3 regions of the Paenibacillus sp. J22P15 genome follow, and region 3 is predicted to be linked to each of the others. Evidence: riboswitches for the same ligand, from Rfam matches in the RefSeq annotation. Region 3 holds a riboswitch; each other region holds the start of a gene.
What was found. A riboswitch is a leader RNA that binds a small molecule or an ion and turns the genes downstream of it on or off. The one in region 3 is predicted to bind thiamine pyrophosphate.

Region 1 (10,144 bases), on a different contig from region 3:
GAAAGCGCGGCATACGCTAGCAGGATCAGCATCGCCAACAATTGCTGAAACCGCACAAATCCGCGTAGCTCCAGCCGCAAGCACGGCATCGACATTATCTAAAGTAATGCCGCCTATTGCTACAAAAGGTATAGATACATGACGAGCTGCATCTGTCACATAGCTTGTTGTAACAGCGGTGCGTCCCGGCTTCGTATTCGTTGGATACACAGGTCCAACACCGATATAATCAGCACCATCCTTCTCGGCTGCCAACGCTTGCTCCAGGCTATGCGTGGAAATACCGATAATGCGGTCTGGCCCAAGCAATCCTCTCGCTACGGCAATAGGCATATCATCTTGCCCCAAATGAACACCGTCAGCATCTGTTTCTAGAACGATTTCTGGGTAATCATTGATAATGAATGGAACGTTATACTTTCTCGTTAGTATACGCAGTGCTTTCGCTTGCTCCAGCACCTCGTCCCTCGTGCCTGTCTTATTACGAAGCTGTACTATTTGCGCTCCGCCAATCAATGCTTGTTCGATCACTTCAACGACCGATTTTCCAGGGTGATTGGATTCCGCTGTGATGGCATACAATTGAAAGTTTCGCCATTCTGCTCTACTCATCGTTACTCACACATCCTTCTATCGGTATAATCAATCATTTTTCATTTAGTAAGTAGCTCCTGCAAAGGTTAATGGCGTGCTCAGCATCTGCCGTCCCCTGCACGAGCACACGCCCATCTGGAAATAGAATCAGCTGCTCGCCGCTTTGCAGCAAGGCCTTCACTAAATACCGATTAACCGTAAGCTGACAGCCAAGCTCCTTCAATGATTGCTCTAACCCCGTCATAGGAAGCGGCATGCCTAATGTCACCTGCACCGTATCTCTTCCGCATAGGACAGTCGTGCTAATGGGAGAAGCTTCTGCTATTCTATGATCCAAAATAGTTCTATCGTCAATGGCTGACTTCTGCCTTTGACCGCAATAAGGACATTCCGTTCTACCAAGCGGCAGCTCCGATTCTCGCACTCGGAATGACCATAAATCAGCGCTTAACCATGTTTTACGTATGGCCCGTTGATTACCCGTGAGCAATTTGATCGCTTCGCCCGCCTGCAGCGAAGCAACAAATTCAACCGCTGGTGCGAGTACCCCTACTGTATCGCAAGTATCTACCTCGTTCTCCGAATCGGCAGCGCCGATTAAGCAGCGTAAGCAAGACGTCTCCCCCGGGATAAGTGTGGCTTGCATCCCTTGCGCCCCAGCTACACCGCCATAGACAAATGGAATCCGCTGATTAAAGCATAGATCGCTTAGCAGCAGCCTTGTCGCAGCATTGTCCGTCCCGTCAAGCACGAGCCCCACACCTCCAGCAAAAAGGCCGATATTCGATGTGTTCACATCCGCTACTGTGGCTATTATTTTAACGCTGCTGTTGATCTCGCGAAGCTTATTTGCAGCAGCAATCGCCTTGGGCAGTACAGCAAGCGCATCCGCTTCGTCAAATAGCATTTGGCGCTGTAAGTTGCTGGGCTCGACAAAATCCCTATCGACCAGCCTCACTTCTCCCACCCCAGCTCGAACCATATGCTGCGCAAGCGATGCCCCTAACGCGCCTACACCGACGATGAGCACCGAAGCATCGGCCAGCTTACGCTGGCCTTCTTCTCCGATTTGAGCAAATCTCGTTTGCCTGGAATAACGATTAGCAAATGCCGACTGAGCTGTATTAACCATAAATCATGCTTCCAGCCGCTTTGAATGCATCCGCCTTTTCCTTCATACCCGCTTCAATTGCCTCCGTCGTTTCCATTCCGTTTTGCGCAGCATACTCCCTTATATCTTGAGTAATTCGCATACTGCAAAACTTCGGTCCGCACATCGAGCAGAAATGAGCAGATTTGGCTGCATCCGCTGGCAGCGTCTCATCGTGATAGGCCATCGCACGTTCTGGATCAAGCGACAGATGGAATTGATCACGCCAACGGAATTCAAACCTTGCTTTGGACAACGCATCGTCACGCAGCTTCGCCCCGCGATGTCCTTTCGCCAAATCTGCCGCATGTGCTGCAATTTTATAAGTAATAACGCCTTCCTTCACATCCTCCTTATTCGGAAGACCGAGATGCTCCTTTGGTGTTACGTAACATAGCATAGCCGTTCCGAACCAACCAATCATCGCCGCCCCGATTGCTGAAGTAATATGATCATACCCCGGTGCGATATCCGTAGTTAGCGGACCTAGTGTATAGAAGGGCGCCTCATCGCAAACCGCCAGCTGACGATCCATATTTTCTTTGATCAAATGCATTGGGACATGCCCTGGACCTTCGATCATCACTTGAACATCATGTTTCCACGCGATCTTTGTAAGCTCGCCGAGTGTATCCAGCTCTGCAAACTGAGCAGCATCATTCGCATCGGCAATTGAGCCTGGTCTCAGCCCGTCGCCAAGCGAGAATGACACGTCATATGCCTTCATAATTTCACAGATCTCTTCAAAATGCGTATAAAGGAAGTTTTCTCTATGGTGCGCAAGGCACCATGCTGCCATAATCGATCCGCCCCTTGAGACAATTCCGGTAACACGCTTAGCCGTTAGAGGTATGTAACGCAGCAGCACGCCCGCATGAATCGTAAAATAGTCAACGCCCTGCTCGGCCTGCTCGATTAGCGTATCGCGGAACACTTCCCAGCTGAGGTCTTCTGCTTTGCCATTTACTTTCTCTAGCGCTTGATAAATCGGCACTGTACCGACCGGCACTGGTGAATTGCGTACAATCCACTCTCGTGTCGTATGGATGTTTTTTCCCGTGGACAAGTCCATAATGGTATCGGCTCCCCAGCGAGTCGCCCAAGTCATCTTCTCAACTTCCTCTTCAATCGAAGAGGCGACAGCGGAATTTCCAATATTCGCATTGATTTTCACATGAAACTGACGTCCAATAATCATCGGCTCACTTTCAGGATGATTGATGTTCGTCGGAATAATGGCGCGACCAGCTGCGATTTCGCTGCGAACAAATTCGGCGCTCATCCCTTCGCGGATGGCGATATACTCCATCTCCGAGGTGATGATTCCTTTGCGGGCATAATGAAGCTGCGTAACATTTTGTCCCGCCTTTGCCCGGAGCGGCCTTCTAGCTAAACCTGGAAAGCGTTCAGCACCTCGCTCCTCCACCCTGTCTAACGTTTTAAATCCATTGTCCTCTGGCTTTATTTCTCGGCCCTCATAATTTTCCACGTCGCCGCGCTCCACAATCCATTCGTTGCGAATGGCTGGCAAGCCGCGTCTCACATCTACTTCATATTCTTCATCGGTATAAGGACCGCTCGCATCATATACTCTTACTGCTTCATTCGGCGTCTCTTCGCCGTTTCTACCTGTACTAGCCTCGAGTGCAATTTCCCGCATCGGAACTTGGATGTTTTCCTTCGAGCCTGAGACATATACTTTACGGCTGCCCGGAAGCGGAGTTGTAATTATGGACATAACAAAAACCTCCCAATAGAATGAATTGAATTTCTCCTGGAGGTTAACGCAAGCATATTAGAAAGTATAAAGCACCGCTGAAATACACGTAGCAAGCTGGCTACATGAGCTGCAATCACTGAAGCGTGTTTGGTTAATAGCGAAGCCTCTCATTACGATACGCTTCACTATCAGCCAAACAAAAAAAACCGCTCCAGTGAAGGAGCGGTCGAAGAGTGTCGTTATGCGAGTGTAATCTCGCCGAGGTCTCCCTCAGCAGATTAAGTCATACCTAATTCAACTGACGCATCCGTTGATTTCGGCATACCATGTCACACGCATTGCATAAACGCACAATCCCACTTTCCTACGCTGGCATAACCCAGATCAGGTTCAAAGGGACCAAAGCGTTTCGCTTTATCTCAGCCATGACGGCGCCCCTAGTGGATTTCCTTGTTTGACTATAACGTTTAATAAAGAAGAGTGTCAACCCTCTTTTTTCCATCCACTGCAAAAGTAAGCTAACTACTCCTTCAGCAGCTTCACCCAAAGATCAGCCGTATGGCGCCATGTGAACGTCTGTTACACACGCTATATCTTAAACTTCACTTGGAACAACCCTGCCTTGCGAGCTGCCATATAGATAATAACGACCAGCGGCCCGATGAATACACCAATGACGCCGACCAGCTTGAAACCTACATATAAACTCACAAGCGCGGACAATGAGCCGATACCTACAGAATCACCGAGAATTTTGGGCTCTACGATGCGGCGGAATACGGTGATCACGAGGAACAAAATGATAAGACCTACACCAGCGTAAAGATCACCCGTTAATATTAAATAGCTTCCCCATGGAACAAGAACAGAGCCCGTTCCCAGAATCGGCATAATATCAACGATAATAATAAGCAGCGCGATGGCAAGAGGATACTTAATGTCAAGTACCAGCAAACCGACTAAGGAAATAATATAGGTAAGAGCACTCAAAATAAACTGCGAACGCAAAAAACCAAAGATCGATTTTTTGAGATTAATCAGCAAATTATCAACCTTTGACTGCGACTTCTCATCAAACAGTGATAGTACCGTTGCCCTCATCGTATTCAGACTGAAGCTCATCATGTATACCGCCACCAAAAAGACGATAAAGAAGATAAACATTCCAGGAATGCTCGAAGCGAAAGCGATGACTGAGTTCGATAATGTACCAACCATTTTTGCCAAAGCACTCGTTAGTTCCTTCAGCCAATTTTCTAACGTTTGAATCGTATCAGGCGGAAAGTTCTGATATAACGATTGTGCCTGGAGCATGAGATCGTCGATCATGCCACTGGCATTTTCGAAATAATGGGGTACTTTTTTGAAGAAAGCTATTAACTCAGCTACAATCTTCACGCCTAGCAAAGCGATTAGGCCAATGAGTATAATTGTAAATAAGCTGCTGGTTATCGTAGCTGCTAGCAGTCGATTCATGCGAAACTTCTTCATAAACAGCAGGTTTACCGGCTCTAGAAAAATAGCTACAACAAGCGCTAATAAGAAAGGAGCACCTACCGTAAAAAACAAATAGAGCAACAGCAACCCTAATGCGATAAATACGATTGTCTTAATCGACACAGCTTCTCCTCCTTTCTATTCTTTTATATGCGCTTTATTCCACTCTTAAACCTGGATCTATATACTAATCAAGCACCGCGCTGCGTTCATGGAAGTTTACATCCTTATAGTACATATCCTTGACAAGGAGGTTCGGTCCACAGCATGAGGCAACCGGGCAGTGACAATTCACGCTTTGTGCTAGAGAATGGTCCAGCCATTTATCGAATAAATCTTCCAGTTTTGATTCACCGATGTTACCAAAAGCGGGTACATCTGAGAAATCCGTTACGAACACATCGCCCGTAAACAAGTTGACGTTTAATCGATTGCGGCCATCAGGATCATTACGAACCGTAACATTTGGCTCATTCGCTAATCTTCTTAGAAGCTCACGCTCTGACGAGTTATCACTGCATGGATAAAAAGGAAGTGTGCCGAACAGCATCCATACGGATTGGTCTCGTGCCTTCAACAAACGTTCAATAGCTTCTAGCATTTGTTCACGCGAGAGTACCGGCAAATCCTTTGCAAAGGAGCTTGGATACATCGGATGCACCTCATGACGCTGACAACCCATTTCAACGATCAGCTTATGAATCTCATCAATTTTGTTATACGTTTTATAATTAATCATAGACTCCGCGGAAACAAGGACACCTGTCTCACTAAGGCGGCGCGTATTTTCTATCATTCGTTCATATAGCTTCGTTGCTGCTTCAAGGGAAACATGATGATTAGCCTTCGCAAACCCAATCTGATGGAAATCTTCCGCAGAAGTGTAGTTAAACGAGATATGCATTACATCAAGATAAGGAGCAAGCTGCTCATAGCGGCTATAAGGCAGAGTCACGTTCGAATTGATCTGGGAGCGAATACCGCGGCTGCGCGCGTATTGAAGTAACGGGACCATATACTCACGGACCGTGCGATCAGAGAAGGAGGGCTCTCCGCCTGTAATACTAATCGTTTCGAGATGCTCAACCTCGTCCAGTCGGTCCAGCATCTGCTTAAGCGGCAGCTTGGCGGGTTCTGTCATTACGAGTGTGTCTCCAACAGCGCAATGCTCACAGCGCATATTGCAAAGGTTGGACACGGTCATTTCGACGCTTGTCAATCGATGTCTTCCATATTGCTGCAACGAACGAATCGGGTCCCACGGATCATTCGTTGGTGAAAGTTTAGGTAATGCTCTACTTGATTGTTGCAATTGTATTGTGTTCATTTTTTTCAGCACCTGACTTATGTTCTGGAATGAATCATTCTTTATTTATTGTAATGCGCGACTGCGAAGTAAGCAAATAAAACGGCGAAAAAAAGCAAAAAGGAGCCTCATCGGCTCCTGCTCTCTAAATCGATTAACTACCCGATGCAAATTGCACATCACTTGCGTCATCATTTACGCTGACAATCATCATCGTTAATTGCTTCGATAAGTCAACTTCATATGGCGTCTTCAGTTCCTCGCCCGCTTCATTCATTAATATCCGGATAATAGGCCGATGCGGGTAAGAGCGATTGAGGTCTGCTACAATACCCGACTCTCCCGTGTGCAGCTTCACCGTTATTCCGATGGGGTAAATAGCAACCTTATCGCGGAATAATTGAAGCATTCGCTGCTCGTATAGCGTGCCAGCTCCAGCATATAGACGCTCAATCGCGTGATGCGGAAGCATCGGAGCACTATAGACTCGGTTTGTTGTCATGGCATCATACGAATCAACCATGCCAATCAGCTTGGCGTAATCGTGAATCTCATTTCCCTTGATGCCGCGCGGATACCCGCTACCATCAATACGTTCATGATGCTGGAACGCACAGTGTGCAACGAGCAGCGGCAAATTCGGCTCATCCTTCAGCATTTCATAACCGATTCTAGCATGCTGCTTCATCGCTTCGAACTCCTCTTTCGAGAGAGGGCCCGGCTTTCTTAGCACATCAATTGCAATTTGAGTTTTGCCGACGTCATGAAGAAGAGCACCCATGCCTAGCGTCGTAAGCTCATTCTTCGAGTAGCCGTTCGACATACCTAGAAGCGTGGAGTAAACACATACGTTTAAGGAATGCTGAAATAAGTAGTGATCAACGGAGCTCATGTCCATCAGCATGATCATAGCATCCTTATGACAGGAGAGATCATCGATAATCATGTTCATTGTATTTTTAAATGGCTCAGCAATATAAGGGTAGGATACACCCTTTTTACGTTTCGGGCGATCCATCATTTCACGGAAATTCGTTCGTATTTCCTTCAGAGCGAACTGCATTGTTTCCTCTCTAATTAAAGAGGGAGGTACAATATCCTCTGTCATCGGATCTGCAACATACACATATTGAATCCCGCATTGATCCAAGCGGGAAATTAGTCTCTCTGTCAGTTCCATGTTTTCACCAAGAAGAACGATGCCCTCTTGAGAAAATATTTTTTTGGCTAGCTTCATGCCTGCCCTGCATTTCCCTATTGACACTAACCGCATTTTCTCGATCCTTCCCCATTAAAGATTAGCTAACTATTACATCGGAAAAAACCGTTCGTAATGTTAATGTACGGGAAATGCGAGAAAACCGCAACCATTTTATTCTATTTTTTTCGACATATTCTGTCGAAACTTTTCATATTTATTGTCAGTATGAAACATTATTCCAGCGAAATTGACAACATCCTGCAATTTCATCCGAATTTTGCAACTGAGCCTCGATGACGTCTCGTATAAACTCAGGTAAATAATAGCTTACTTGAACGGCATTAGCCAGCGACTCATAACCAGCCTTGAAGCTGAACATATCGATTGTTCCCAGTCTATAATTCCGTTCATCTTCGAGGATCTCTCCATTTACTTCTACCTTAATGAGCCTATTCATTGGCGGTCTTGTGGAATCATAGGTAACGGACAAGCCGTCTATCGCAAGCGTACCAAGCACTTCCCCGCGAAAGCCGTAACCCTTGATCGGCTTATGAATGAATTCGGGCAGCAGCGCTTGCTCCAGTGCTGCCCTTATATTCGTGCCTGCAATGATCATCAGGCACGGATTAATCGGCGACGGACAGAGGGCGTGCAATTCGCCCGCTGTCACGTCCCCTTGCGCGAGGCCGCCGAGCAGCTGCCCAGCGTTGACGATGCCGATCTCGGCATCGGTCCAGCGGCGCAAGCCCGCGGCCAGCAGGTTGCCGAGCGGTGATTCCCGCTCGGCTCTGGCGGGCAGCGGCGTGGCGAGCCGGGCAATGACCCGGCTTAGGCGCTGCTGTCCCGCCAACAGGAAGCTGCCGATGATGGCGGCAGCTTCAGGGTGCTCCGCCATTGCGGCCGTAGGCACGCAGGCTGCGCGGAACAGAGGGCGTCCAGTAACGTTGTCGATTCCGATTTCGACTCGCCCAATGTACTCTCCGAATTTTCCGGCTGCACAAATCGTCGTTTCACCGATGACAATCGGTTCCTCCAATAAATGATGGGTATGAGCGCCCAGAATAAGATCAATGCCTTCCAGCTTCTCCGCCATTTGCTTATCCAAGAAGAGACCAAGATGGGACATCACTACGAGCACATCGACCTTTTCTCTCATTTGAGCTGCTTGTTCTCGTACTGCTTCCAATGGATCGCTTACTTCCCATCCAAGCAAACAATAAAAATTCGAAAATGCCGCCGTAACAGCGATGATGCCGATCTGAAGCCCATTTTTATCAATGATTGTGCTGGGCAGCAGCCACTCGGGCTGTTCCCCTGTCGCAGAATCATGCATATTGGCGCACACGACCGCGAATTTCGCTCGATTCCTATAAGCGTCCGAAATCGTTTGAGCGGTATATGTAAGTCCCTCATTATTGCCTAGTGTGATCACTTCATAGCCAGCTTGATTTAACAGCTCTACGTTAACGATCCCATCGCTGCCTTCTGTCTCTACCCTCATACGATCCATGTGATCGCCGCAGTCTACAGCTAGCACGCGTTCACTGCCATAGATCCGTCTTTCCTCCGCAATGTAGGAAGAGATCTTGGCGGCATGCTCTAGACGACTATGTATATCATTGCTATGAAGAAGCACTACTCGTGTACGAAAACTGTCCGTCAAATTCATGCTCGCCTCCTTATGACCTTTTCTCAGCGCCGCCTAAGCAACTTACTTGTTCATACGCAAATCATCATACGAAAATGTATGCTTAAAGCCGTATGTGGCCTCCGCTTGCTCATTTTCTGTATGATGACCGATTTTGAGTTTGACGATACTTTTCACATTTAAGCATTTACTGCTCCCATTAGGCACATATAGTCGGATAGGGCCTGCCTTCATCAAGGGCGAACCATCAAGGGCGTACAGTACTGCTGCCTGCTCAAGCTGCTCCCAAGGGATCGAAGCCTCGAACGAATCTGCTGCTTCTACACTCAAATATGATGGTGTTATGAATGTTTCAGCTTGGCTGCTTTGCTTCATCCACGCCGCATACCAAGCATGCCAATCAAATGCTGAACCGATTGCATCCGGCACTCTCTCAGATATAGGGAAGCTTGCTCCCGCTAGCATAGCCATTTCTTCAGCACTCGTAAATAAATTTCCAAGCTCAAAGTGCTCGATCTTGATCTCATGCATCAGTACTCATCAGCCTCCAATTTGCGACATACGTCGATCTGTAGGGATGTGATTTTGAGCGCTGTCCGCAAGCTTAGCTGCCATCTCATGATTTTCCGGCTTAATGTCCATCGATCTCAGCAGCAGTTGCTTCATTTCTTCCGGATGCCCGAAAGCCGCTCTCACATTCAATTCATCTACCCAATATAAGCAAGGCTTAATCGAACCGTCCGCTGTTAGACGCAGACGATTGCAAGAGCTGCAGAAGTGATCACTTATCGGGTGTATGAGCCCAAATGAACCGCGGCCGCCCTTCATTTGCCAGTCGTCTGAGGGTCCATTTCCGTGAACATTTAGTCCTCTGCTAATCTCGTAACCCTCTTGCTCCGCTACTTCCAGTACACGGGAAAGAGGCAAATAATGTTTTTTCCAATTCTCATCGGCATGACCAATCGGCATATATTCAATAAATCTGACATGCATCGGCTGTTCGAATGCCAGCTTTAGAAATGCTGCAA
Region 2 (10,144 bases), on a different contig from region 3:
CGATGATGATTAAAAATGCGATATGTATGTCAGTGCTGCTTTGCACAATAGCGTCAGCGTTAACGAACTTTGGTGTTACTCCGGTACGAGCTCTTGCAGCTCCAGGCGCATCACAAGCTGAATATAGCCGTATGAACAATGTGAATGAGCCCTTCTTGCTGCAGATGGAGCAGGAGGAAAAGTAAAAGCTATCTTCTTAAAATGTTTATGATTGGTAAAAGATATATGGAGCAGTAATTGAAAAATGGCGGTGCAAGGGGAAATCCTTGCACCGCCATTTTTTTGTTGGAACGCTTTTATTGTGAGTCAATAGGTAGGTTGTGAGTGATATTAAGTCTATCTTCTAGACCTATTTTCATCTAAAGCGCTGGTTTGGTGAGAATAGATCTATAATTTAGATCTATATTTACTGGAATGACGAATAAAAAGCCATCGGGTGGGTTTTGGGCCACATTAAGTCTAGCATCTAGTCCTATTTTTGCCAAAAGCGCTGATTTGGTGAGTATAGATCTATATTTTAGATCTATATTTCCAATCGACCTATTGTCAGGCATTCGGTATAAGATCAGCAGTCATCTTCGTGAGAGCTGCCTTTGCTTATAAGCAAAATGATTGGTTGGACCATGCCCGCCGCCGATCCCGATTTGGTCTTCAATAGCTGCTTGAATGAAGCATTTGGCTGTTCTAATCGCATCATGAACGGATTTCCCTTGAGCGACCTCTGCGGTAATAGCAGCAGAGAACGTGCAACCAGTGCCATGCGTATGCTTAGTAGCAATACGATCGCTTTCCAAATAGACGAAGCGCTCACCATCATAGATTAGATCAACAAGACGATCTCCGCTTATATCATGGCCGCCTTTTATGACAACATAACGCGAGCCCATTTGCTTTAATATCCGCGCAGCTTCCTCACGGTCACTGAGCGTACTTATTGGCATACCTGCGAGCAGCTCAGCTTCTGGAATATTTGGAGTAACAACAAGCGCGAGCGGCAGCAAATGCTTAATCAGTGTTTGAACGGCTTCCTGCTGTAGCAAGGGCGAGCCGCCTTTGGCAATCATTACAGGGTCAATGATGAGATTTTTCCATTGATATTGTTTTATTTTTGCGGCTACGATCTCGATTATTTCTACGCTAAACAACATGCCAGTCTTAACAGCAGAGGGTTCCAAATCTTCGCCAATGGAATTCAGCTGCCTTCTAATCGCTTCAGCCTCCATCGGATAGACACCTTGCACACCAAGTGTATTCTGAGCAGTCACTGCTGTGATAACGGACATTCCGTAGGTGCCGAGCTCCTGAAAGGTTTTTAAATCAGCTTGAATGCCTGCGCCTCCCCCGGAATCCGAGCCTGCAATCGTCAGTGCTTGATATCGTTTCATCGACGTATCTCCTTCAAAAGATCAGTCTTACTTACAAATTTGAAAAAGCATCCTCAGCCTTAATATTCGCTGGCAGAAGTTCATTCTCTATTAACCAATCTCGCACATTGGACCATGATGCAGGATCTTGATAACCAAAGGATTGTTCACCCGCGTCCATAAGCGGCAGCAGGATGTCTAAGCTCTTCGTTTCGATTTCCTTGTCGAGAGGGGAGGTTTGATCCTCGTGCTCGAATAAGATGGACAAGGATTGCTCTGTATTCGATGCGACAAATTGCTGGCCTTCTGTAATGGCGGCCATAAATTTTTTGAACAACTCTTGTTTTTCAGCAACTCCTTGCTCGCTTGCAACGAGTACAAGCTCGTAATAATCTGGCACGCCAAAATCAGTAGGGTTAATTGCCTTCATCGGATGCCCTTCCTTAGCTAGCAGCAGTTGCTCATGATTTATAAATCCGCCAATGATTGCATCAACCTTATTGGTGGCGATAGCGGGAATAAAGGAAAAACCGACGTCTATCATATTTACATTTTGCGGATCTCCGCCGTCATCCTTGATCATCGTCCGCATCATCGCTTCGTATAGTGGAATTGAAGAGTAGCCCACCTTTTTACCGACGAGATCCTTGGGCGATTTGTAGCTTCCGCCTTCAGGAACCATCAGATGATTAAGAGGATGTCTGACGATGGCAGCAATCGATTTAACAGGAATAGCTTCGCCGCGAGCCATGAGCACCTGTGGCTGGTAGCTGAGCGCTAAGTCGACCTTGCCAGCCGCCACAAGTTTCAAAGCGTCATTCGTATCAGCAGGCATTTGAATGTTAACATCCAGGCCGTGCTTCTCGAAATAGCCGTTCTTCTGAGCTGCATAAAGGAAGGAATGCACTGCATTTGGATACCAGTCGAGCATGATGCTAATTTGCTGAGGCTTCTGATCCGGTGTAGGAGAGCTGGTTTCATTAGAATTTACATTTGCATTACCGCTGCAACCGCTAATTACGAGCAGTAGAATGGACAGCATTGGAATAAACCATTTGATGTTTGTATTGATCTTCATTTCTTGATTCCTCTTCTCTTTAGTATCGTTTTCTCCAAAAGCACGATGGCACCGAATAACAAGATGCCGATCAGGGATAACAGAAAAACAGCTGCAAACATAGAATCAGCGTTCAAATTGCTGGACATTCGGCGGCTATAGTAGCCAAGACCTGCACTGCCCCCAAGCCACTCGCCAATCGTAGCGCCGACAACACAATAGACGATAGATAATTTCAGTCCCGAGAAGAAGGAGGGCAGGGCGATCGGAATTTGTATTTTGCGAAAAATATCCCAGCGTGTCGCCCCCATCGTTAGCAGCAGCTCCCGATATTCCTTGTCACTTTTCGCTAGCCCGTCATAAGTGTTGACAACGATAGGAAAGAAGGATGTCAGAAATACGACAGCAACCTTGCTCCAAATCGTATAGCCGAACCACATGATGAAGATTGGCGACAGGGCGATAAGAGGAATCGTCTGACTGATGACGACGAATGGGTAGATCGCCTTCTCTAGCGTGCGGAACGTGTGCATTCCTGCTGCTAGAGCAATTCCGCCCACAACCGATAGTAGGAATCCGATTGCGACTTCCTTCAAAGTTGTCCGCAGGTGTTCGCCTAGTAGAAGACGGCTGTCTTCTATTAAGGCTCGGCTGATGGCAGTGGGAGACGGCAGTATGTAAGAAGGAACTAAGCCAAGATGTACGATCCATTGCCACACGATCAGCAAGCTGGCGAGCAGTAGTATAAAGAGTCCATAATGATTCAGCCATCGTTTAAAAAGAAGTTTGCTCATGCAGCCTTCGCTCCAAATCTTGTCGCAGCTTTACAAAATCGGGTTCATAATTCTGCTCATAATGTCGTGGCCTCGGCAGCTCGACGACAATTTCTTGAACGGTGTGCGCTTTGTCAGCCGTCAATAAATAAATGCGATCACTTAGCAAAATAGCTTCTTCTAAATCATGTGTGATGAAGAGAACTGTTTTACCTAAGCCGCCCCATAAATCCAGCAGCCACTTATGCATGCCGCGTTTGGTCATTGCATCTAGCGCGCCGAACGGCTCATCCAGCAGCAGCAGCTCTTGACCCGTTGCGAGTGTTCTTAGAAACGCAGCTCGCTGACGCATGCCTCCCGATAGTTCGTCAGGATACGCATGTTCATATCCTGCGAGTCCGAAGCGTACAAGCAGCTCCATGATTTCACCTGTGCTATAAGGCTTTGCGCCTCTTGCCAGCTCAAGCGGGAGCAAGCAATTATCGAGCACAGTTCTCCATGGCAGGAGCAGGTCCTTTTGCGGCATGTAGGCAACCTTGCCTAGCCGATTCGCGGCAGGCTTGCCATGCAGCCTGATTTCACCTTGGCTCGGCTGGAGTAATCCAGCCATAAGCTTAAAGAGGGTGCTTTTGCCCGAACCGCTCGCACCAATGATGGAGACGAATTCTCCTGAACGAGCTTGCAGCGATAAATTAGACAAAATAGGCTTATCCGTATGCGTATTGAAAGAATAGCTTACGTGATGAAGTGATAATATAGCGGTAATACACATTCCCCCAGTAAACAAATAAAGACCCACCCATTTCCGAGGGGAAATGAGCGGGTCTAACGAACAAACAAGGCTTGCGCGCATGAATGAATGCTGCTGCTCCACTTCCCTCCGCTGGAATGATCCAGATCAGGTTCCAAGGGTCCAGAGCATATGCTCCATCTCAGCCGTTAGGCCCCCCTAGTGAATAAATAGGTCAATATTCAATTTGTATTTTTTCTACTATAGCATACACTGGAGAGATGTAAACTATAATTATCCGAAAAGGCGTTGGACAAATGAAAAATTTACTCGTAACGGGCTATCGCGCTCATGAGCTTAATATTTTTAATCAGAAGCATGAAGGCATTGTTTATATAAAAAAAGTGCTGACGAACAAGCTGGTTCCGCTTATTGAGGATGGGCTTGAATGGGTCATTACCCCGGGACAGTATGGGGTGGATTTGTGGGCTTGTGAGGTCGTTATCGCGCTGAAAGAAATTTATCCTCAGTTGAGGCTATCTATTATTTCGGCGTACAGTAATCCGGAAGAAAAGTGGAAGGATGATAAAAAGGAATTTTATCAGCAGGTATTAAAAGGAGTCGACTATTATGCCTCAGTCAGCAACCAACCGTATAATGGGATCTGGCAGTTTACGGCGAGGGACGAGCTGTTGTTTCGCAAGACGGACGGCATTTTGCTCGTTTACGATGAAGATGCTGGCGAGGGCAGTCCAAAGTTTTTTAAAGAAAAAGCGTTAAAAAAGCAGCATGCAGAGGGTTACGTTTACATTAGCATCAGCTCGGAGGACATTCAAAGCATTGCAGATGATGACAATTTGTATTCAGACAGTTAAGGCGTTGCTTAAAATGAAAACCAGTATAGCCCATTATGCTGAATGGATAGATGACAAACTAACCTCATAGGCCAAGCGGACACAGAAGCCTATGAAAGAATGAGTTCTCAGTTTGACACGGAGCGACCAGCCGAGTATGTTGTACTTGAGAGCGATTCGATTTGGAACAAAGTAATAGGGAACAGGTTATGGTCAATAAGGATTCATGGTAATTTGTCTAAGAAAATTTGAGTATAAAGCAAAAGGAGCGGAATTGTATGTCGATAGCAGAGGGTACCAAAGAGAACCCATGGAAATTAAAAACGCCTCCTCAAACATCTGAATATGAAATGTTTAAGGGCGAAAAGGATGGGAAAGAAATCATAGTTTGCACGGTAGGCAAAACAGTGTTGCATTATGACTATCGTTGCATTGAAGACTTAAGCGCGATGCTTAAAGAACACGGTGACTGGATAGAGCTCGGCAGCGCTGATGAACAGAAGCCTGTTAAGGAGGGTACAGTTGAAGCTTGGGGACGTTCACCTGAAAATCCTATCGGCGGTTGGTATGGCTTGAAAAAAGGTTTGCGCGGGAGATTCGGAATGTACATACCACCATTGATGGAGAAGCTGGGACTCGCAGAGGTAGAACACAATGCAAGAAATAATCGGATGAGGGCACTACAGCAAGAAAGCAAATAAATGCATGAGCGAGAAAATAGACGACGACATGAATTCCCTCTTGTTGCTGCTTCATTTAGCTAACATATTACTTTTGTTTAACAATAGGAGCAGGTTGCTACGGCAGCAGCTCCTATTTTTTTATTTAAATGTTCGATTATCTTTGATCATGCGTGTCTTTTATATGGTAAAATATATTATATATGGTATTTATGTCGCTAGTCATTTTTTTGGTTTATCAAAAGGGAGATGAAAAATCATGAGTTATGATATTCATATTACGAGGGCTAATCATTGGACTGAAAGTGCACATAATCCTACATACTAAATAAGTAACTTTTTTCTATGCGGCTGCGTCTATGAAATATGTGAACAATAGGTAGGAGGAGAACTGCTATTCGTAACCATATTTTATTAGCTTTGCCGATTCATTTGATGGCATGGATTCTCATTTTGGCAGCATTGTTATTCGAGCCATTTCAGTGGTTTTTAACTCCGGTTGTAAATAATACTCCAGCTTTTATTACGGTTTCAAAATGGTTAGTACAATCACTTCTTGTAACTGGCATAATTGGATTTTCTATATATAAATTACGGAGCAGCCCTAAATTGTCTAGAAAAGATTTAAATGTTGTTTCTGTTCAAGTTGTTTTCTCAATTATTCATATTGCAGTCGTCAGCGCTGTTATTTTTTCAGTTGTTGGATTTGAAGATCTATAGCGGACTCAAGATTAAGGCTGCCGACGGGCAGTCTTTTTTTAATAATGAGCATCGGAGCAATAACTCGGTTAAGGTAAATATTTGTATAGTAATAAAATATATTTATTGACATATATAATTTTATGTTGGTATACTATGGAACATTACTTATTCCCGATTAAATATGTCGGAATTAAAAATGGAGGCAATGTTAATGAAACATACCAAAGCATATACCAAACTGCTAGTAGCACTCCTCTTGTCCTTCTCTATCATTTTCACGCAATCAGCTGCATTTGCGGCATCTTCTGCAACTGCGGTATCACAGGAAGATGGTGCAGCACAGTATAAGCAGTTTTTGAAAGAAAAGTTTGATGTTAGTCTCCCGGCTAAGGTTACAAAAGGCGAATTCATTCAAGCGGTAGCAACTGTTCTTAGCTATGAGCCATCGGGCAAAGCTGTAACATTCTCGGACGTCTCAGCTGAGAGCGAGCTGTATGCAGCTGCAGCTGCTTTGTATGAGAAAGGTATTTTGTCCGGCCCCGCCATTCAAGGCGATCAAGTGCTTACAAGCTCTGTAGCAATTGCGATTGCTGTAAGAGCAGCAGACTTGAAGGAGCTTGCCTATACATATCCAGCTGCTAAGGTAAACAAAGTTTTGACGAAGCTAAATGTAAAAAGCAGCTCGCTTGGTACCAAAGGCGCGCAAGAGGTAGCAGCAGCGGTAGATACAGGTTTGCTGCCAGTTGAATTTCATGCTAACTTTAAGCCGAAAAATGCAGCAAGCGATCAATTGATCCACACGCTTCTAGGTAAAGTGCTTATCACAAAAGGACTTTATAAGAAATACATCGGTTATGTTAACGACAACGATATTTATGCAAAGCTAAGCAATGCATACGAAACTTCCGATATTATTGATGCGCCGAACTTGCAAAAGCTTGTTAATACAGCGTTGGAGCAAAATTTGATTACGGGCTACAACATTAAGGATTCCCGTTTCAATGCTAATTTCGTCGATTCCTTATCGCTAATTTACGGACATTCTGATTTTAATCACGCGATTCAGCTTATTGGCTTGCTTCGCAGTGAAGGACTAAACGCTAAGGTACAATTCGAGCCCAAAACATCTGCATTTATTTTTCTAGCAGAATGGGGTACTCCAGGACCGAATGTGGTGAAAATTGCAAATGGAAATTATATTAATTATGCAAAAGAGTATGATCTTGAATTCGAATTTGCTAATGCGGCGGATAAAGCTGCTTTCCAAGATGTCATTCTAGCTTATGCAAAGAAAGATAAGGATGGTCAAGCAGGTCTGATTATTGAATCATGGTGGCAGCCGCTTTACTATTCACAAACGGAACTGAAGGATTACGAAATTATTACGAACAACTTTATTACGGATGCGGACAGTCCTTATACTGTAAATCCTTTTTCACTTAATGAAGATTCTGCCAAGGTGGTAGCAGGCTTTAAAGCAATTGATCCAAATGTTGTTGTTACGCCAATTCAATTTTGGGTGGATAAGCCGTTCTTCAGATATTTGCATGACGAAGCATCATAATCGAATCTATATATCGCAGTTACAAAGCAGCCCTGACCGTCGTTGATGGCGGGGCTGCTTTATGTTATGGTTCAAAGAAAAGGAGCAGTTGTTGGATGACTAAAATTGCAGAGGCATTGGAAGCGAAGTTCCGGGAGCACGCCAATCCGGAGACGGCAGGTCCGATGGAGGCGTATATGCGCGGTCAATTTGTATTTCTGGGCATTAAAACGCCAGATAGGACACAACTGCTGCGCGAGTTTTGGCGGCAAAATGAAAAGCCTAAAGGCGAGGAGCTGCTGCAAACAGCAGAACAGCTATGGCAGCTGGAAGAGCGCGAGTTTCATTACGTTGCGATGGGTTTGCTTGAAAAATACAGCAAAGAGGCGTCGCCTGCACATATCGACAGGCTAGAGCGTTGGGTGACAACCCACTCATGGTGGGATACGGTTGATTTTCTGGCGGCCCATTTGGTTGGCTATCAGCTTTCGAAATACCCGGAATTGATAGCAGATTATACGGAGCGATGGATTATGTCGGATCATATGTGGCTGCGAAGGTCGGCTTTATTATTTCAGCTAAAATATAAGCATAATACCGATACAGAACGATTATTTCACTACATACGCCTTACGAAGGATGAAAGTGATTTTTTTATACGAAAGGCAATTGGCTGGGCTCTGCGGGAGTATGCAAAAACAGATGCCAGCTGCGTCCGTCGGTTTGTAGAACAAACATCGCTCTCGCCGCTCAGCCAAAAAGAAGCGTTAAAGCATATTTTGTAGCCTGATGCGGTGTCTGCAATGCGCTGGGCTGCAAACATTACAAATGAAAGGCTATTTATTTTCTTGTCCGTTTAGGCTAGAATAAGGCTGTACTTTGGCAACGAGAGAAGGAAACATGGTGGCTGTACGCAAAGGCTTAAAACTTCGCTTCGTATTAGGATTGTTCGTAATAGGCTCTGTTATATTAACCGCCCTTATCGGCGGTTATTTTGCATGGACGGCAAACAAGGCTTCACTAACATCTGGTTACTTAGAGAGCAACTATCAATATGCAAAAAAACTATCTTCCAATACGAATGAATTGCTGTGTATTGTTCGAAACAATATAGATGCCATTGCTGCAAGAGCAGGGAAAGAAATGTTATCACAAAAGGAACTGAATAGCTGGTTTGATGCGAATGAACAATATTTCAATTCCTTGCTTATTGTGGATTCAAATCGTAAAGTGACAGCGACCAGCTTCAACAGTGGCGGGGTCGCACTCGGAACCGTTCTTACCTCATTCGCAATCAAACAAGCAGTTGATCAGCAGCGGCCCCTTATTTCTGAACCCTATATAGCCCCAGCTACAAATCAATTGCTAATACTCGTATCTTCACCTATATTCGATGACAGTAAAGAGTATATTGGTTTTGTAGCTGGAACAATCGTCCTGGACGAGGTCAATGCTATAAGCAAATTGCTAAACGAGCATTTTTACGGAAACGGCTCGTATGTCTATGTAGCGGATAAGCAGGGCCGTATTATTTCTCACCCAAATGAAGATCGGATTTTAGAGAAAATTACGACTAATGAGGTCATTAATAAAGCGCTAGCAGGACAAAGCGGATCACAGGTGATTGTTAATTCACGAGAGGATCGTTTTTTTGCGGGCTACGCTTACGAGCCTATAACGGGATGGGCGATTGTAGCTCAAACCCCTATTTCCATTATAAACAAGCCGTTAAATGATCTGATATGGAAAATATTTCTTCAATCACTTCCGCTTTTCATCGTGATTTTGATATTGGCGTGGTATGTTTCTTATTTAATATCCAAACCGCTTTTTGAATTAGCAGCCTTCTCGGAGGAAGCTATTGTATCTACAAAGGCGATACGCTCCAAAATGCCGAAAACGAACTCTTATATCTATGAAGTGAGACAGCTCAATCAGAGTATAAATAACCATTTTAATTTATTGAATAAGGAGATTCGATTGGATGGGCTTACGGGATTAGCGAATAGGAAAACATTTGACTTAACTATTGCGGAATGGATTGCCGATGATATTCCATTTGCGTTGATTTTACTGGATGTTGACCACTTCAAAAAAATTAATGATCTGCATGGACATCTTATCGGGGATGAAGTCCTTATCTATACAGCATCACAATTAAAAGCTCTTTTCAGAAGTCATGATGTTAGCTTCCGCTATGGCGGCGAGGAATTTGGCATTTTGGTTAAGCTAGGGAGTATTACTACGGCAACTCAAATGGCTGAGCGGCTAAGAGAGGCGATTGCTGTAGGTGCGAGTCCGACTGGCAGTCCGATCTACGTGTCTATTGGTATTTCTGTAGCGAATGGGCGCGAATCGGATGCTAAGGAAATTATTGAAAAGGCAGATCAAGCGCTCTATCGCTCCAAAACGGAGGGCAGGAACCGAACGACGGTGTACGA
Region 3 (10,144 bases):
CTTTAACAGGTATTTGAAGTGGAATATGATCAGAGTACGCACCGGATATACCTAGTGTAGAGTAAGCGGACATCTCCTTCTCAAGCTTTTTTATGTATGTATCCGAGTCTGTGTACACATATGCGTCCTGCATCGAAAATCCACAATCGATTTTATACTGCTTAATCGTTTCCTTAATAAATTGAAGAGCATCAACGTTCGCCTTGTAATATAATGAGGCCTTCTCTATTCCAGCATCTCGTATAAGCTCGTCATAGATTAAATCGTGCTGGGCGGTTATTTTTGCAGTCGTATTCGCAGTTGTCCCATTAAGGAGCTGACCTGCTTCAACGAGGACAACTTTCAATCCCTCCTGTGCAAGTAAATACGCAGCTGTGATACCAGAAATACCTCCACCTACAACGACAACATCGGTTTCAATGCTCTGCTCAAGTTTGGCGTAGACTTGATGCTCATTCGTTGATTTTGACCAATAGGACTCAGGAAATTTAGGCATGTCATGTCCTTCTGTCATTACTCTCACCTCCTCGAATTAATGCACCTTAATTTGTACCATTACAACTTCTTTCATTCTCAGCATACGGAAAGCCTAAACTAACCGATTTGCTTGAAATTCCACATATTGAAGTCCTTACACTTATGATAATTAGCATAAGCACCTAACAATTGGACAGTGTATACAGGAGAATGATGATAAAGGAGGCGCTTAGCATTGGAAAGCTCATTCGAACTTTCACATGTGCCGATAACGACTTCTGCTAGTGGGAATGGACTAGCTTATCGGCCTGATGTTTATTGTTACACTGTTCAAATATCAAATGTATGCTTTATTGGTGACCCAAAGAAGCCGCAAGACGGCTGGGTTCTCATCGATGCAGGCATGCCTAGATCAGCGAAAAAAATCATTAAAGAAGCTGAAGAGCGCTTTGAATCTGGTCCCACAGCTATTCTTTTAACACACGGTCACTTTGATCACGTTGGTGCCATTATTGAATTAATAGAGCATTGGAATGTTCCTGTTTATGCGCATAAGCTGGAGCTGCCCTATTTAACAGGCGAGTCCGATTACCCCCCAGCAGATCCAACCGTACATGGCGGTCTCATATCAGAGATGTCTCCGTTCTTTCCCCATGACGGTATTAATCTCGACGATCGGGTGCATCCGCTTCCACCTGACGGAAGTGTGCCAGGATTGCCGGGTTGGAAATATGTTCACACACCGGGACATACACCAGGACATACCTCCTATTTCCGCCCAGAGGACGGTACTTTGATTGCCGGTGATGCTTTTACTACCGTCAAGCAGGAATCTCTATACAAAGTCATAACACAGGAGCAGGAAATCAGCGGCCCGCCACAATATTTCACGACGGATTGGAAAGCTGCTGAGAAATCCGTAAAGAAGCTTGAAGGCCTAGATCCTACTTTGGCAATTACAGGCCATGGGGAGCCTATGTTCGGAGAAACGCTGAAGGATAATCTCACGCTACTAACGAACAAATTCAAAGAGATCGCAGTACCGAAGCATGGACGTTTCCTCACGAACTAGACATTAACGCCTAGCTTGTCAGACATTACCAACCCCTTTTTGTAAACAATCCGACAAAGTTTTTTAATATTGCGTTAAGGTTCATTTTCTATACTTAGAGACATCAACCCCACTGTTGATATATAGTTCTAGGACGCCGGCCCGCAGAGATGCGGGCCATTTTTTTTTTGAAACCATACCACCCATAAAAACGTTAGAACCGAATATACTCTCAAGAAGTGGCTGCTTACGAAGAAGGTTTTGTCTCGTGCAAAACCGAAGCTTAGGAGGCGATTAACGATGGAAACATTCGGCAGAGGCTGTCTTTACATTATTATTGGTGTCATGATCGTGATGGCGCTGGCTTTTATTGTTGGTGGTACAATTACAATTCCTTGGTACATTCTTATTCCCCTTATCATACTTGCCTTTTGGGCTGCATCCAAAAAAGGCAAATGACCCGTTCACCCTACAATATACTTTTGAAATGCGCCACTAAGAAAGCCAGCGATTATCCGCTGGCTTTCGCTTTTTCTGTGAGTGATGATCGTCGCTCCGTTCACCTTTCAAGCTATTCTCTGCTACGCCAGCAATATGACTCTTGCAGCCGGTTCCCATGTGGCAGTTAATCCGAACTCTGCTGCCAGAGCTCTAATTTGAACATAGCCTTTTGCTTCGGACAAAATGGATTCGAGCTCTTTACCGTTTACGGTAACCTTCGTGCCCGTCCAATCAATCTTCGCTCCCAGCGCTTCGCCAAGCAGTCTTGCCGGCACCCAAGTGACTCCTTTAAATAAGTAACCGTCTGAAATAACCAATCCCTTGTACAAAACAACGATGAGCTCCGCATCCTTCAGCTTCTCCGGCTTCGGCAGCGGTAAACTGGCTAATGCGTCATATTTCTTCAACCCATACTGCTGAATAATGGTTTTTAATTTGGCTGGATAAGCCGGATCTGTCGCATAGCCGCAAGCTAACAGCATATCTGCTTGTCGTTCTGGCGTTGGCGCGCTCCGAACTCGTTCATAACGAGCGGTCGCCAGCAGTAAATCCAAATCTTTATAAAAATGATACACGCTCTCATAGGCTCGGAAAGCAGCGCGTCTGTTTTCACTTCGCCCATCGATGACCTCCCATGTCCCTTTGACGACAGCTTCTCCGTGCCAAAAAGCATTCGTCTGCCCGCTCCCAACCTTAATTCCACCTAAGTTGTACCATGGGTGAATGACGCCACCAGTTTCGAGTACATTTTGCGCTAATCGAACGGAAGGAAACATTTTAGATCCTTCACGCTTAACTCTTATGACCGTTGGTGCTAATTGCTCAATAAATTGTCGCCTTGTAAGCTGCGCCATTGTCTGACTCCTTCCTGCCGTCCTATGTGAGCTGCAATGTCTAACCCTGTCCTTATCTTTGTATGCAGCGAGAGCGCCAATGGCAATGGACAATATGGCATGAAAGGTTGTCTCTACTAACAAGAGCCGCCCTGTCAGAAAAATTTTTCTGATAGAGCGGCTCTTAGCTTTAGTTTTATACTATACATCCTATTCTATTTAATTCCGTAAAAACGGCGTGTATTCGCAAGCAATATTTCCGCGGCCTGCTCGGCCTTTAGCTTCTTGATAGCCGCAATATGTACTGCTACATCAGCAGCCATTGCCGGCCGCGTCGGTTGACCCGCATACGTCCCCTCGAACGGCCACGGACCATCCGTCTCGACCATGAGCAGCTCCATCGGATACTGCTCTACAAGCTGCTGAATCTCAGCTTCATAGGCAACGTCAGGCGTAACTGATACCATATAGCCGCCGGCAGCCATGCGGCGTATGACCTCGGAACTGCCTTTGAACCAATGAAAGTGCGCTCTGCGAACGCCATACCGCTCCAAAATGTCGCATGCTTTGTCGGCGTCTTCATACACCGCATGCAGCACAAGCGGACGATCCAGCTCTACGGCTAGCGCAGCGAAGCGTTCCAGCAGCTCCAAGTATGGTTTTTCATCGAAAACCACGCCCTCCTCAGCTTCCATCGCTTCTGTCCGCGTGTAATAAGGAAGCCCTACTTCCCCTATAGCAAACGACTCACCCGCTTCATGACGCGCGCGAATCCATTCAAACAGCTTGTCGATCTCCGCATCAGCCGGTATAGGCTGCTCTGGATGAAAGCCGTAAGCAGGATACACTTTTCCCGCATACTGAAGCGCAATTTCACGATTCACAATTGATGACTCCAAATGCATGGAAACTGCAACCACAGCTGCAACTCCTTCTGCAAAGGCGTGCTCCAGCAGCTCTTCCCGCAATTCTGACGCATACAGGTCAATATGAAGATGTGCATCTATACAAGCTTCAGCTTGGAGGGGTGACACATTAGAAAGCTGCCGCTCACGCTGTTCACTGCCTATTTCCCTCGTCATCTATTTATCCCCTTCGTTGGCACCTGTCTTAAGCAGGTCATAAATGTTCTGCTTCATGGCATAGAACCGCGGGTCCGTCCACAACGATTCATGACGCGGACGCTCGAAAGGCACCTGAAATTCCTCCAGCACTACAGCTGGCGATGCAGACAGTACGATAATCCGGTCTGATAAAAACAAGGCTTCCTCAATGCTGTGCGTAACGAGCAGAACGGATCTGCGATTTTGCTCCCAAATCGACATAAGCCACTGCTGCATTTGCTGCCGCGTCAAAGCATCCAGTGCGCCAAACGGTTCATCGAGCAGCATGAGCCGCTGCGGTGCAAGCAGCGCACGAAGGAAAGAAACCCGCTGCTGCATCCCTCCTGACAGCACATGTGGATAACAATCCGCATACTCCTGCAGTCCGATTCTCTCCAGCCATTCGCTCGTTTTCTCCTTCGCGAGCTTTCGATCCACACCTGAGATGGTAAGCGATAACTCAATATTGCCTGCGACGGTTTGCCATGGGAGCAGCGATGATTGCTGCGGCATATATGAAATATGCCCGCGTTCGCCCGTCGTTTGCTTGCCATTAATCCAAATCTCGCCTTCCGACGGACGCTCCAAGCCGCCGATAATTTGAAACAAAGTTGTCTTCCCGCTCCCAGAGGGTCCTACGATCGATACAAATTCTCCATCCGCTATCGAGAAGGATAAGCCTCCAAGCACCTCTTTGCTCGTGAGTCCTTTGCCAAACTGCTTCCGAATATTTTTCGCATGCAGCGTGGCAAGCTCATATTCACTTTGCTTGCTCATCCTCTAGTTCACCTCTTTCTCAGGGCGCCAACGAATGACGAGGCGCTCCGCTAAGGTGATTAGCCCGAATAACGTCAAGCTGATCGCAACGATAATAATAACTGCTGCAAACACACGATCAGGCATAAACCCTTTGAACGAGATGATCATAAATGCTCCAAGCCCTTTGTTCGTACCTATCCATTCGGCTACAACTGCACTGAGCACGCTGTAGGACGCCGCAATTTTTAAACCAGAAAATAAATGAACAATCGCGTGTGGAAGCTCTAATCGCCAAAAAAGCTGCCATTTGTTAATGCCGATCATTTGTAAATAATTACGAAGCTGTGCATCGGTGTTCATAAGTCCGCTCAGCATGGCAACCGTAATCGGGAAGAAACACACCATCATAACAAGCAGCACTTTGGGCAGCATTCCATAGCCCAGCAGCATCGTCAAGATAGGAGCGATCGCAATGATGGGTACGTTTTGCGACAGCACGAGCAACGGGTATACTGCCGATCGAACGCCGGGGATTAAATGCAGCAAAGCGGCGAGCACAAAGCCCACCGCCGATCCTCCCACAAAGCCGAGCAGCATGATTTTCATCGTAGCTCCCGTATGCATCATTAACCTTGGCCAAATAGCGATGGCCTCCTGCACGATTGATATAGGTGATGGAAACATCCATTCTTCAAACAATCCAAGTGATGCAGCTGCCTGCCAGCCGGCGAGCAGCGTGATCATCAGCGCTGCTGGGGGCCATATTTTTGACCAAATCGACTTTTTATTGCCCATCTGGATATTTCTCCAGCAGCCTGCCCATCGAAGCACCCTTTGCTGGATTGTAATAAATTTTAACCTGTGAAATAACGGACGGGCAGCCCATCTCTGCCATTTCCTCGCTCATCGATTGCACTACGCTAAGCAGGTGGCTAAGCTCACCCTCCATTGTCGTTTCAAGCGGCGCTACTCGGTAAGGCACTCCCGCTGCTTTAATAATTTCAATTGCACGATCTACGTAAGGAAGGACGCTTTCGCCGCCTGGCGTTGTCGGTAAAATTTGAATGCTTACTAATGCGTTTGCCATCTGATTTCCTTCTCTCTCATCGTTGTAAGTGAAAGCGGACTATGTCCGCTTTCCTGTCGTTGACCATTATCTTATTCAGGCAGAAACTCATTCGTAAACGCCTTCTCCGCTTCAAGCTCCTTCTCGAGCAGCTTGTGCTCAAACATCCACTCCGCGTAGTTTTCCCATACGCTTAGCTTCTGTTCACCCCAGCGCGGCGCGTCATCTTGATATTTCGAGCTTAACCATTTTTGGCTGGCACGCACAAGCTCTGCATTCAAGTCGGGCTCTGCTTTGATTAAAATTTCTGCCGCATCCTCTGGATTACTGATCGCATACTGGTAGCCTTTTGACACGGCAGCAGTAAACGCTTTGACCACATCCGGTTTATCCTTGATCATCGTTTCATTTGTTACAATCACGGGCGTATAGTAATCCAGTTTGTCGCTATAATCAGTCAAATAAACCATATTAATCTTTTCACCGCGCAGCTCTGCTTCCACACCTGTCCACGCATAATAGATCCATGCAAAATCGATATCCCGCTTAACCGCTGTAAAAAAGTCGCTTTCGCCGATGCTCATGATGTTTACTTTGCTTACATCCGCACCCTTCTCCTGCATTAGCGATTGAATAACCGCCTCCTCGACAGGAGCGCCCCAGCCGCCGTAGGTTTTGCCTTCGAATTTCTCAGGTGAATCGATTCCCTTTGCGAGCGGAGATGCGAAGCCTGAAGTATTGTGCTGAATGACAGCGGCGATCGATACGAGCGGCACGCCCGCAATTCTAGCCATCGTAATCGATTCCTGATAGCTCACGCCAAACTGTACATTGCCCGAGGCTACCATTTGATCAGCTCCGCTTTGACCCGGTTGAATAATTTCAACGTCAAGACCTTGCTCCTTAAAAAAACCTTTATCTCTAGCCACATATAGTCCGGTATGATTTGTATTCGGTGTCCAGTCTAGTACTACCTGCACCTTCTCAAGCGGCTTGTCCGCTGATCCCTCTTGCTCTTTCGGCTTCTCGCCGTTGTTATTGGCACCACAACCTGCCAGCGCCAATACGAACACAAGCATCGCTGCCACCAATCTCCACGACATTTGCCCTGCTTTTTTCTGATTCATGATGTTTTTGTTCCCCTCTCCATGCTTCGATTCAATTAAGACGTCTCCTCGTAGTATCCGGTCCCCTGGCTGCATCATTCCAATTGCAACAAAAAAAGCGTCCCCCTAATCCGGAGGACGCCATATCATCGGCTTTGCAGCTATTTATCCCAGCACATGCTTGGTCTCTGCGACCGTGCCTGCCTAATAAACAGAGCTTCTGTCCCTACGCTGGCATTATCCAGATCAGGTTTAACGGGTCGGAATTGTGTAGATAATCCCCTCTCAGCCGGCCTAACCAGCTCCCCGGAACATATTCGGTTTCGTCAATACCATTCATTGTATAGCAAAACCCGCATTTAATGCCAGCTTTTTTTGAAAATGATTATCATCAAGCCATAATCCCTCTCGTCTTTCGGCATACGGCTACCACATACATCGGCTCTACACTTTTCAGCTCATGAAGCCCGCCTCGCCCGTACCACGAGTTTCCTTATCATCCTCCTGAACCGCAGCAGGAGCAACGCGTCCATAGACAAGCAAATAAGCGGCTGTCAGTTCATTCACAATATCACTTGATGTTACTTGCTCAAGCAAGTGAATATAATCGAGCTGCTCCTGCGGCTTATTCTCTGCGCGCGTAACCTTCACATAAGAAAAACCTGCCTGTACATACAACTGACCCACCTGCTGTGCTGTGTACTGAATCGCCGCTTGACGCTGCGCCTTCACATTCGAAGGATCTAAGTACTGCCGAATATTCTCGAAATAAAATCGATTGGCAAAACACCCGATGAGCCAGCCGCCCGGCTTTAAAAGACTAACAAGCCGCTTCATCGTTTGCGGCGTTCCATAAGCGTGGGCATCCCCGATCATGATTCCGTCCAAACCTTCTGCAGGCAATATCCAATCCTCCGGCTCTCTCGAGCGGAACACCGTAATTCCCGAGGCCTCTGCAACTCTTGCCGCCATCTCGTTGCCCTCGACACCGTACCATTTTGCAGTTGGAAATTGCTTCTTCACATGTAGAATCGTCGCTCCGCAGCCGCAGCCAATTTCCAGAATTGAGCATTCCTCGCGCTTGTATTCATGAGATTCCCGCTCAATAACCGTACTGAAATCCATGCGTATATATGTCGCTTCGCCGGGGTGAAAACCCCATTTAACCATAAAAACGTTCGTATTGTTATTGAAAGTTTGCAGATATAACTCCGGCTCAGAGTTAAAGGAGACGCTGCCATAGTGGTGAATAAACGTATCCCCGCATAACATCAGCTTGTATCCTGCCAGCCTCAGCCGCAGTCCATAGTCATCATCTTCAAAGCTGCCGATGCCAAAGCACTCATCAAGCGGTCCGACCTGCTCCCATGCCTCTCTCCGCAGCAGCAAGCAGTAGCCCACGAGCTTCACACGTTCTTCCCACTTCGTTCTGTCAGGAATCGCGTGCAGCGCGGAAGCGAACAGCTCCATTTCCTCTATCGTCTTATATGTGACCGGAATTGTCGTCCAGTAGGATGCCGAATTCGTTACAGGACTGACCGCTCCGATTCGTTCATCACTGAATATGCAGCGTGTAAGTCCGTCAAGCCAGCCTGGCGTTACAATTGTATCGTTATTTAGCAGCAGAAGAAGATCACCTGAAGCCGCAGCCAGACCTTGGTTGCAGCCTTTAGGAAACCCGTTGTTGCAGCCATTGTCAATGACTAGGATGCCGCCTTCGTTTTTTGCCCACGCCACCGTATCATCCGTCGAACCATTATCTACAATAATCAGCTCATAGCTGCCTCGCTGCGTATGACGCCGAATGCTCTCCACACATTGTTTTGTGAACTCGATCTTATTGTAGGTAACGAGAATAATGCTTGTCATACCCCTATTGGAATCGCTCACGCATATCCCCCTCAAGCAAGCGTAAAAATCTGTACCCATAAAATATGTCGATACAGCCGCTTCGGTGAGAAATGTGTTCCAACTTTATCATGCTGCCTTTTTATATTTCTTTCGTATTCCGACGATAAGCATAAGCAGCGGCAGTACGATTTGGAAAAATGGAACAATCTTCAGCGAAATCTCAAATCCGACCCAAATGTGATACGTATTGTTCGTTTCCAAAAACGAAGCTGCATAGATGAAGATACCTACCGGTACCACACAGTAACGATAAGCGAAACCACTTACCGCACTCAATGTGAATACCGATGCCATGTACAGCGCGGTCAATTTCACGTAGAGACCGATAAATAGAAGCAGTGTTACAATCACATCTAGCCGCTCCAGAAAGTTTGCCAACCGAATCAGCTGCACCACCTCCAACAATGGCAGTGCTGTAAGACCCGCTAAATCTGGCCCTAATACACATATCGTGATCGCATTCATGAGGATAAGAAAAACCGATACTAGAATAAAAGCCCGATACGAGACTCGTCCGATCATTTTTTTCTCGCTGACATGCTTCCAGAAAACGAGAAAAACAACCATTTGCCCGAAAGGAAAACCGAGCAAGTCCGGAAATGCCGCCTTCACGACAGGACCGATCCCATTCTCCAAAATCGGCAGCAAATGTGTTATTTTCGGTAATCCAGTTATGAATACAAGCAATATTATTAAACAATATCCAATAACTGTAATCGGAAATAACAGCTGCACTACACGGACAAATACCTCTAGACCCTTGTTTACGGTGTAAGCTGCAACGATGAGGATAAGCAGCATAATAATCCACTTCGGGGTTAAGATAAGCAAGCCCTTTGTCGTAATCTCACCTACATCCCTCACATTTCGCATCGATTCGTAAGCGAACCACAAAGCATGGAGAAGCCCGACACAGCCGCCGATCCACCGTCCAAAATGTATCTTGTAAAGCTCAGCCAGTTCCGAATCAGGAGCGCGCTTTTGTATACGGACATACATGCTTGTAAGCAGCAGGCCGGCAACCGCAGCGATCGCCATTGATAGCCATGCGTCCTGCTTCGCTTTAGTGCCAAGCTCGAACAACGGCGTACTTCCGATCAAAAAAACGATAATCAATATAGAAATCTGTTTTTTTCCGATCTGCTGCATACGGTCTCCTTTCTGCTTATGAGCGGCCTTTCTCCTGTACCTTTTTAAAGCCGCTTTCGCTCGAACCTGTTGAACTGAGCTTCACCTTTACCGACAGCTTTACTTCTATGCTTGGAAATAGCTCCGTCCACTGATCTGCCACCTCCGACCACTGCTTGGGATATCTTTGGTGGATCAATGTTCCAAAG

Region 1: linked by a shared signal. The riboswitch ahead of thiC (phosphomethylpyrimidine synthase ThiC) and the one ahead of AC0YN6_RS01160 (ABC transporter substrate-binding protein) in region 3 are both predicted to bind thiamine pyrophosphate.
Region 2: linked by a shared signal. The riboswitch ahead of AC0YN6_RS11660 (ABC transporter ATP-binding protein) and the one ahead of AC0YN6_RS01160 (ABC transporter substrate-binding protein) in region 3 are both predicted to bind thiamine pyrophosphate.

What each region holds. Positions count from the first base shown of each region.
Region 1 covers NZ_JBWDNT010000005.1:38,103-48,246, reverse strand. Annotated here, with positions in the region: gene thiE (thiamine phosphate synthase) at 1-612, opposite strand, end outside; gene AC0YN6_RS13950 (ThiF family adenylyltransferase) at 647-1,726, opposite strand; gene thiC (phosphomethylpyrimidine synthase ThiC) at 1,719-3,482, opposite strand; TPP riboswitch at 3,809-3,913, opposite strand; gene ytvI (sporulation integral membrane protein YtvI) at 4,053-5,084, opposite strand; gene yfkAB (radical SAM/CxCxxxxC motif protein YfkAB) at 5,149-6,288, opposite strand; gene AC0YN6_RS13930 (HD-GYP domain-containing protein) at 6,422-7,540, opposite strand; gene AC0YN6_RS13925 (bifunctional metallophosphatase/5'-nucleotidase) at 7,689-9,137, opposite strand; gene AC0YN6_RS13920 (hypothetical protein) at 9,180-9,647, opposite strand; gene moaA (GTP 3',8-cyclase MoaA) at 9,657-10,144, opposite strand, start outside.
Region 2 covers NZ_JBWDNT010000004.1:137,333-147,476, forward strand. Annotated here, with positions in the region: gene AC0YN6_RS11640 (hypothetical protein) at 1-185, shown strand, start outside; gene thiD (bifunctional hydroxymethylpyrimidine kinase/phosphomethylpyrimidine kinase) at 573-1,385, opposite strand; gene AC0YN6_RS11650 (ABC transporter substrate-binding protein) at 1,417-2,442, opposite strand; gene AC0YN6_RS11655 (ABC transporter permease) at 2,439-3,215, opposite strand; gene AC0YN6_RS11660 (ABC transporter ATP-binding protein) at 3,196-4,068, opposite strand; TPP riboswitch at 4,053-4,155, opposite strand; gene AC0YN6_RS11665 (SLOG family protein) at 4,242-4,799, shown strand; gene AC0YN6_RS11670 (DUF6855 family protein) at 5,057-5,479, shown strand; gene AC0YN6_RS11675 (hypothetical protein) at 5,912-6,178, shown strand; gene AC0YN6_RS11680 (hypothetical protein) at 6,372-7,724, shown strand; gene AC0YN6_RS11685 (DNA alkylation repair protein) at 7,820-8,488, shown strand; gene AC0YN6_RS11690 (sensor domain-containing diguanylate cyclase) at 8,604-10,144, shown strand, end outside.
Region 3 covers NZ_JBWDNT010000001.1:247,652-257,795, reverse strand. Annotated here, with positions in the region: gene AC0YN6_RS01200 (FAD-dependent oxidoreductase) at 1-514, opposite strand, end outside; gene AC0YN6_RS01195 (MBL fold metallo-hydrolase) at 713-1,549, shown strand; gene AC0YN6_RS01190 (hypothetical protein) at 1,829-1,987, shown strand; gene AC0YN6_RS01185 (glucosaminidase domain-containing protein) at 2,110-2,883, opposite strand; gene AC0YN6_RS01180 (TatD family hydrolase) at 3,078-3,944, opposite strand; gene AC0YN6_RS01175 (ABC transporter ATP-binding protein) at 3,945-4,742, opposite strand; gene AC0YN6_RS01170 (ABC transporter permease) at 4,746-5,519, opposite strand; gene AC0YN6_RS01165 (thiamine-binding protein) at 5,509-5,811, opposite strand; gene AC0YN6_RS01160 (ABC transporter substrate-binding protein) at 5,883-6,917, opposite strand; TPP riboswitch at 7,103-7,215, opposite strand; gene AC0YN6_RS01155 (glycosyltransferase) at 7,350-8,786, opposite strand; gene AC0YN6_RS01150 (GerAB/ArcD/ProY family transporter) at 8,874-9,956, opposite strand; gene AC0YN6_RS01145 (Ger(x)C family spore germination protein) at 9,973-10,144, opposite strand, start outside.